One region of the Rhodococcus sp. G6(2025) genome, then DNA from elsewhere that is predicted to be linked to it. Evidence: predicted binding sites of a transcription regulator. Region 1 holds the regulator's gene; the other holds the start of a gene.
What was found. The regulator HspR, encoded in region 1, represses chaperone genes until heat shock. The targets are predictions, from matches to a motif close to ANNTGAGTNNNNNNNACTCANNT.

Region 1 (4,414 bases):
GGCCCGTCGTGGAGGTCCTCGGCCAGTTGCCGTCGCTCGCGTTCCTCGGCGCCCATCGATTCGGCGATCAGCTGCCTGCGCACATCCATCAGCGAGATCACCGTCGCAGAGCGCCGGACCAGCACGTACGACAACGCCGTCGTCGCGGCCGCGAGCCACAACAGGAACCCGAAGTAGAGGTACACCTCGTCGGGGAAGCCGACTGCGTCGTCGCGCTTGGAGTAGACGATCCACACCACCTGGTACCCGACGGCGGTGCAGACGCCGACGATCGCCGTCAGACGCGGCCGGTACTGGAACGCCACCGAGATCGGCAACAGGAAGAACACCGGCAGCAGCACCGACGTCGCGCCGCCGGAGACGACGCACAACGCCACTACCGCGGTGACGTCCGCGGCCGTGGACACCCAGCCCGCCCACGGTCCGACGTCCCGCACCAGGACGAAGATCAGCCAGCCGAGAGCGACCGCCGCATACCCGATCAGCAGCCCCGCGAAGACGTCGGGTTGCCAGTGCGTCACGCGGATCACCGGCCCGAGCAGCGCCATCAGACCGATCAGCGGTAACCGGAGTATGGCGGTCACCCGGACCGCCTCGGTGCTGTAACGACGAACTACGCGACTCTGGGACGGAAGCGGCACGTCACTCCAGCAAGCCGCGTCGCATCGCCTCGGCCACCGCGGCCGCGCGGTCGCTCACCCCGAGCTTCTCGTAGAGGCGCTGGACATGGGTCTTGACCGTCGACGGCGCCAGATACAGCTCACCGGCGATCGTGGGAATGCTCTGGCCGCGCGCAATGAGCGCCAGCACTTCCTTCTCCCGGCCGCTCAGCGCCGGCCCGACCGGTTCACTGCGACGACGCACCTCGCCGGCCAGTCCGACGGCGAGGGAGGCGGGAAGGACGTCGCGGCCCTGTGCACAGTCCAGGACGGCTTTCACGATCTCCGCCCGAGTCGATTCCTTGGGCAGAAACCCCGCTGCCCCCTCCTGCAGCGCGTGGTAGACGATCGCGGACTCGTCGTGCGCCGACAGCAGCAGCACCCGCGTGGCGAGTTCGGCTCGTCGGACGGCCGCCGCCACCTGGGAACCGTCCAGCTCCGGCATCCGATAGTCGAGCAGTGCGACGTCGGGGGCGAGTTCGCGGATCAGGGCGAGCGCCGCCGCACCGTCGTCCGCCTCGCCGACCACCTCGATGTCGCCACTCGCGAGGAGCGCACGGACGACACCGTCCCGAAAGATCGGGTGGTCGTCGCCCACCACCACACGCACGGCGCTCACGGCGCGGTCCGAGGCGAAGCGACTCCGGCGAAGTCCATTGCTCACTTTCTCACGAGAGCAGGCCCGCGCGGAGCACTTCGCGACCCCGCTGTCCCCCGATCGGTGGACACCGGATTCATCCCGCCCTCCGTCCTGTCGGTGGACAGACGACGGCGCGCATTCGCGACATAGTTGATGCACACCGGAAAACGGGGAGATCGGAAACCGAAACCCCCACGGCCCCAGACGTTCCCCCCGAAGCGTCAGACCCCCGAAGTTCCAGAACCCAGGAGAAGCCATCATGCGCACCACCGCCCGCCGCCGCGTCGCATTCTTCATCGCACTGCCCGCCACCGCAGTGGCCGTCACCGGATTCGCCATCGCCGCCGCCGGGGTTGCCACCGCGGGCACGATGCCGACGTCGGGACCCACGATCGCGATGACGATCAGCAACGACACCGATCTGCCGATGGTCCTCGCGGGCTCGTCGAACCCCTACGGGCAGTGGATTCAGGCGCCGTCGGACTACCTCGCCCCGCACAGCAGCCAGATCGTGAAGGCATTCTCCACCGACCCGAACGGCGTCGAGGTGGACGCCACGTACTCGCTCCCCGGCGGTGCCCAGGCTGTGTTCCGCGCCGACAACTACAGCAACACGACCGACGTGGACGGAACTCGCGTCGACGCCAACTACGGCCACGCCTACGGCATCAGCAGCTGGATCGACTCGGGCTACCCGAACATGAACGCCGGCTACCACCTGTACGGGCACCCCTGACAGACGATCCCGACCATCCACCGAACACTCGACGAAAGCCGGAGAACATGATCATGCACGTCACCGAGACCCCCACCCCCACCGTCTCCCGCACGATGTGGACCACCGAGGAGATCAAGGCACGTCTCGAGGAGATGAACATTCCGCGATCACGCACCCGCCGCGGGCCCCGCTGGGGCAACCGCGACCGATAAGCCGGGGGTTGGGGCCCGATGTCGCACTGGTTCACTCCGACAGGACCAGTGCGACATCGGTTCGGTTCACCCGAGAGATCGCCGGGTCAGCGCTGGTGCCGCGGCTTCCACACGACGAGGGCGTTGCTCCGCGGGATCGGAACGAGGTCGCGCCGGTACCCGGCGTGAATCTTCGCGATCTCCTCGGCCAGCTCGCGAACCCGGTGCTGCAGAGCCTCCACCTGGTTGGTGAGTTCGATGATCCGCTTGATCCCGGCGAGGTTGACACCCTCGTCCTGCGAGAGGCGTTGCACCTCGCGGAGCAACGCCACATCCCGCGGCGAGTACCGTCGCCCGCCACCGGACGTGCGGTGCGGGGTGACGAGACCGAGCCGGTCGTAGTTGCGCAACGTCTGCGCATGCATGCCGGCGAGTTCCGCGGCCACCGAGATCACGAAGATCTGGGCGTCCGGATCAACGGCGCTCTCGCGTGGATCCTGGGTCGTATCGCTCATCAAGCACCCGCCCACCCGGCCCTCGGATCGAATCCGCTGGCCTTCTCTGCTTCCAGATAGGTCTTCAATGCTTCGGTGGCCGGGTCGTCGAGCTTCTGCGGAACGGCGACCTTGACCGTGACCAGTAGGTCACCAGCGCCACCGGCACGCTTGGGGACGCCTCGGCCGCGCACCCGCAGAACCCGGCCGTCGGCGGTGCCCGCCGGAATCTTCACACCGACACGCCCCTCCAAGGTGGGGACGGAGACGGTGGTTCCGAGCACGAGCTCACCGTAACTGACGGGGACGACGAGGGTGAGGTCGTCGCCGTTGCGGCCGAACACCTTGTCGGGACGCACCCGGACCGTGACGAACAGGTCGCCGGACGGTGCGCCGCGCAGGCCCGCTTCACCCTGGCCTGCCAGCCGGATCTTCTGTCCGTCACTGACACCCGCGGGGACGCGGACGGTGATGGTGCGGGTCCGGTTGGTGACGCCGTTGCCGTGGCACACCTCGCACGGCGAGTCGATGATGGAGCCGGTGCCGCGACAGTCGTCGCACGGCTCACTGAACCCGAACGCGCCCTGGTTGCGGCTGACGATTCCGGTCCCGTTGCAGCGCGGGCAGACTCGCGGGCTGGTTCCCGGCTTGGCACCGCTGCCGTGGCAGGTGGTGCACGGCGACGGGCTGGTCAGTCGCAGCGGAACCGTGACGCCCAGCGTGGCTTCACGGAATTCGAGGGTCGTCTCCGTCTCGACGTCGCTGCCGCGACGGGGACGGTTGGTGGTGCGGGTCGCGCCGCCGCCACCGGCGCCGCGATTGAACAGCCCACCGAAGATGTCGCCGAGGCCGCCGTCACCGGCCGCCGCGCCGCCGCCACCGAACAGGTCGTTGATGTCGAATCCGCCCTGGCCGAAACCGCCGGCTCCGGGGTTGAATCCGCCGCCGCCCTGGCCGAAACCGCCGCTCGCGAACAGTCGCCGGGCCTCGTCGTATTCCTTGCGCTTGGCAGGGTCCGAGAGCACGGCGTGTGCTTCGCTGACGGACTTGAAACGCTCCTCGGCCTTCGTGTCGCCGGGGTTCGCGTCGGGATGAAGGTCGCGGGCGAGCTTGCGGTACGCCTTCTTGATCTCGTCCGCGGATGCGTGGGACGAGACGCCCAGCTCCTTGTAGAAGTCCTTTTCGATCCACTCCCGTTGGCTCACTGGGCGTCTCCTCCTCTCGCTCTTACTCTTGTTCCGACTCGGCGGGCTTCGCCGCCTCGTCGGAGGTGTTCGCGCCGGCATCGCCTGCGCGATCGATCACAGCTACCATCGCATGCCGCAGGACGCGATCACCGAATTTGTAGCCCTTTCGCATCACCGTGCCGAGAACGGGGTCGTGACCCTCGCCCTCGTGCTGCACTGCCTCGTGCAGCGCCGGATCGAATGCGTCGCCCTCGGCGCCGAACTCGCTCAGGCCGAGCGACGTGAGGGTGCCGGTGAGCTTGTCCGCCACACCCTTCAGCGGCCCCGAGTCGAGGTCGCCGTGGCTGCGTGCACGGTCGAGGTCGTCCAGCACCGCGATGAGCTCACCGACGACGGACGCCTTGGCGTTCGCGATGTCGGCCTGCTTGTCGCGCTGGACGCGGCGGCGGTAGTTGGCATACTCCGCCTGCAGTCGCTGCAGGTCGGCGGTGCGCTCCGCCAGCTCGTCCGTCTCCGGAGCTGCCG
Region 2 (4,414 bases), 1.6 Mb from region 1:
TCCCTGCACGGCCGGATCGAGGGTGGTGCGGATCAGGTAGCCGCCCTTCTCGAGCTGCTCCCGGGACAACCCGGCGGTCTGGAGGTACTGCAACGCGTAGTCGCAGAAGAACCCGCGGTCGCCGGCGGCGATGCATCCTCGGGGCAGATTGTTCGGTTTCGGGAGCACCCCGAGCGGCGTTTCCTTCAGGGCGCGGATCTCGGCTGCCCGGTCCGGAACATTCACGACCAGGGTGTCCAGGACGACATTGCGGCGCTCGAACACCCCCTCCGGGTTGGTGTAGGGGTTGAGTGCGGAGCTGGACTGCACCATGCCCGCGAGCATCGCCGACTGCGCCAGGTTCAGGTCCTTGGCGTCGATGCCGAAGTACGTGCGGGCGGCGTCTTGCACCCCGAAGGAACCGTTGCCGAACGGCACCAGGTTCAGGTACCGGGTGAGAATTTCCTCTTTGGAGAGTTCCTGGTCGAGGGTCATCGCCATCCGGATCTCCCGGATCTTGCGGACCGGCGTGGTCTCGATCGCGGCACGGCGCTCGGCGTCGGTCTTGGCGACCACGTGCAGTAGGTAGTTCTTCACGTACTGCTGATTGATGGTCGAGGCACCCTGCTCGATCTGACCGCTGGTGGTGTTGGTGAAGAACGCCCGCATGGTGCCCTGCCAGTCCACCCCTTGATGTTCGCCGAACCGTCTGTCCTCGATGGAGAGAATCGCCAGTTTCATCTCGTTGGAGATCTGGTCGCTGGGGACCTCGAATCGGCGCTGGTCGTACAGCCAGGCGATCGGGTTCCCGGTGATGTCGGTCATGGTCGTCACCGCCGGCACCACCCCGTCGGCCAGTTCGGCCGAGGAATTACCGACGCTGTCGGCGGCACGGTTGGACGCGTACCCGAGCCCGGCGGCGATCGGGAACATCACCCCGGCCAGCATTATCCCCGCGGCCACGGTGGCGCCGGTGAGTTTGAGAACAATCTTGGAATGCACTTCGGCACCTCATTCCGACGGTGCACCGGCAACGAATCTACCGATGCTGAAACGACTATCGGGTCACGCGGCACGCCCGGTGAGGGATGTGGCGCCCAAGCCCGTGGCGGTCACGAGAGGGGAGTGGCGTCAGATCTGCTGGGACGGCAGCCGGTGCCTGCCTGTCACACCCGGAGCACACAGGTGCTGTTCCGCGCGGGCATGGGTGACACGGCCGAGGTCGGTGACGGTGCCCGGGCGCGGACCGGCAGCGATACCGGCCAGTTGACGGCGCCGCGCTCCGGGGCGCGGCGCGGCGCGAGCGCGTCGGCTCCGACGTCAGCTGGGAACGTCTCCTGCGCATCGTCCACCGCGTTGGTGTGGCCGAACTGCAGGGCCATGCGCTCGACGGCGATCACCCCGAGCACGGTGAGCAGCGCCGTGCGCCGCCGCGAGGATTGCCGACCGCCACACACAGGGCTCAAGGTAACACCGATAGCGTGTTTCCTGCCCTGTTCCGGGGAGAGACCATCAAAGGCGCTGAACCGGTGGGCGATCCGCCGCCCGTCGGCCACAGCCAAAGCGAGGGGGAGACCCCTGGCAGAAGATGACGGACCGCGCGGAGTCCGGATCTGGAACCCCGTTGCGTCGATACAAGATGACGAATCATCACTTCCAGATCGGTCAGAAATCGAGAAGCGCCGGCCCCGAGCCGCGCATAACGTGGTCGTCATCGCCGAACGAGCGGCCGCCGCATAACGAAGGAGACGAACATGAGCCCCACAATCCGCAGCCTGGTGATCCCCGTATCCGACCTGGACGCCGCCAAGGCGGTCTATTCCGCGCTGCTCGGCGCACCTCACACCGACGAGGCCTACTACGTCGGATACAACGTGGACGGCTTCGAGGTCGCGCTGAATCCAGGTGACGGGGCCGCCGGACCGGTTGCGTTCGCCGACGTCGAGGATCTCGACGCGACCCGCGACACGCTGCTTGCCGCCGGCGCAACCGAGCGCGACGCTCCACGTCAGGTTGCACCCGAGACACGGATTTGCGTGCTTGCCGACGCTGACGGCAACCCGATCGGGCTGCGCGGCCGATAGACGTCGGCGTGGCCGGGCCCTCCCACGTGAATCGCGCGGGAGGGTGGGGCGAATCAGCGCACTCGTCCAGGACGGCTACGCGTAACCTCGGCCCGGTAGCCGGACACTCGGACTGCTTGTGTTCCTTGCCATTAGACGGCGAGCGGACTATCTCCTACGCACCTCGGCGACGCGGCGGAGCAGTTGGGCGGATCCTGGCCATCGCCTGCGCGTGACTGTGACCCCGGAAACCGCCTGCGGTGACTGTGGCCCGGAAACCGATTCGATGACCCGTGCAGACGTCGCACCGACACATCACTACCGATCATGACGAAATCCACCAGGCGAACACAGCAAAGGTTGAGCGTTCCACGCTCAATTCTTCGCCTTGACCTCGGTTTGGACCGGGGGGAAAATTGAGTCGATAACACTCAATTTCGGTGGGTGTGACGACGAGCAGATCGACCGAAGGATCACGGCCACCCGGTGTGCTGCTGGAGGCGGTCATGGCTCGCGCGGTGGGAATCGATTTGGGGACCACGAACTCGGTGGTGTGCGTGCTGGAGGGTGGCGACCCGGTGGTGGTCGCCAACTCGGAGGGGTCGCGCACGACACCGTCGGTGGTGGCGTTCGCGAAGAACGGTGAGGTGCTGGTCGGCCAGCCCGCGAAGAACCAGGCCGTCACCAACGTCGATCGCACCATCCGCTCCGTCAAGCGCCACATCGGCACCGACTGGCATGTGGAGATCGACGGCAAGAAGTACAACGCTCAGGAGATCAGTGCCCGCACGCTCATGAAGCTGAAGCGCGACGCCGAGGCGTACCTGGGTGAGGACATCACAGACGCCGTGATCACCGTCCCCGCGTACTTCGAGGACGCCCAGCGTCAGGCCACGAAGGAAGCCGGCCAGATCGCCGGTCTCAACGTCCTGCGCATCGTCAACGAGCCCACCGCGGCCGCACTGGCCTACGGCCTGGACAAGGGCGACAAGGAACAGACCATCCTGGTCTTCGACCTCGGTGGCGGCACCTTCGACGTCTCGCTGCTCGAAATCGGCGACGGCGTCGTCGAGGTCCGGGCCACGTCCGGCGACAACCACCTCGGTGGTGACGACTGGGACGACCGGATCGTGAAGTGGCTGGCCGAGAAGTTCAAGGCTCAGAACGGCATCGATCTGACCAAGGACAAGATGGCCCTGCAGCGTCTCCGCGAGGCCGCGGAGAAGGCCAAGATCGAACTGTCCTCCTCGCAGAGCACGTCGATCAACCTGCCCTACATCACCGTCGACGCGGACAAGAACCCGCTGTTCCTCGACGAGCAGTTGTCCCGCAGCGAGTTCGAGAAGATCACGTCCGATCTCCTCGACCGCACCCGCGCCCCGTTCCAATCGGTGATCAAGGACGCGAAGATTTCCGTCAAAGACATCGACCAAGTCGTGCTCGTCGGTGGTTCCACCCGTATGCCGGCCGTGACGAATCTGGTTCGCGAGCTGACCGGCGGGAAGGAACCGAACAAGGGTGTCAATCCGGACGAGGTCGTCGCCGTCGGCGCCGCCCTGCAGGCCGGTGTTCTCAAGGGCGAGGTCAAGGACGTGCTGCTCCTCGACGTCACCCCGCTGTCCCTCGGCATCGAGACCAAGGGTGGCGTGATGATCAAGCTCATCGAGCGCAACACCACCATCCCGACCAAGCGTTCCGAGACCTTCACCACGGCTGACGACAATCAGCCGTCGGTGCAGATCCAGGTGTTCCAGGGTGAGCGCGAAATCGCCTCGCACAACAAGCTGCTCGGCTCGTTCGAGCTGGCGGGGATTCCGCCGGCACCGCGGGGGGTGCCGCAGATCGAGGTCACCTTCGACATCGACGCCAACGGCATCGTGCACGTGACCGCCAAGGACAAGGGCACGGGCAAGGAGAACACGATCAAGATCCAGGAGGGTTCCGGACTGTCCAAGGAAGAGATCGACCGGATGATCAAGGACGCCGAGGCTCACGCTGCCGAGGACGCCCAACGCAGGGAGGAAGCGGAGGTCCGCAACCAGGCCGAGTCGCTGGTGTACCAGACCGAGAAGTTCATCAAGGACAACGAGGACAAGGTGCCCGCCGACGTCAAGGAGAAGGTCGAGTCGTCGATCACGAATGCCCAGGAGAAGTTGAAGGGCAGCGACGTCGCGGCGATCAAAGAGGCCATCGAGAAACTGTCCACCGACTCGCAAGCCTTGGGCCAGGCGATCTACGACGCGCAGGCGAAGGACTCGGCCGCCACCGGCGGTGGGAACGGTTCCCCGGGTGGGGACGAGGAGGTCTTCGACGCGGAGGTGGTGGACGAACCCGGACGGGAGGACAACCGATGAGCAGCAGCGAGCGCCGCA

Region 2: dnaK (molecular chaperone DnaK) is a predicted target of HspR. The motif match lies at 2,457-2,479, and genes of this name have one in related genera.

What each region holds. Positions count from the first base shown of each region.
Region 1 covers NZ_CP179750.1:2,048,470-2,052,883, reverse strand. Annotated here, with positions in the region: gene ACLIVD_RS09210 (sensor histidine kinase) at 1-641, opposite strand, end outside; gene ACLIVD_RS09205 (response regulator) at 643-1,269, opposite strand; gene ACLIVD_RS09200 (hypothetical protein) at 1,559-2,035, shown strand; gene ACLIVD_RS09195 (hypothetical protein) at 2,083-2,229, shown strand; gene ACLIVD_RS09190 (heat shock protein transcriptional repressor HspR) at 2,316-2,723, opposite strand; gene dnaJ (molecular chaperone DnaJ) at 2,723-3,907, opposite strand; gene grpE (nucleotide exchange factor GrpE) at 3,930-4,414, opposite strand, start outside.
Region 2 covers NZ_CP179750.1:3,695,596-3,700,009, forward strand. Annotated here, with positions in the region: gene ACLIVD_RS17075 (transglycosylase domain-containing protein) at 1-981, opposite strand, end outside; gene ACLIVD_RS17080 (hypothetical protein) at 1,146-1,436, opposite strand; gene ACLIVD_RS17085 (VOC family protein) at 1,734-2,063, shown strand; gene dnaK (molecular chaperone DnaK) at 2,549-4,396, shown strand; gene grpE (nucleotide exchange factor GrpE) at 4,393-4,414, shown strand, end outside.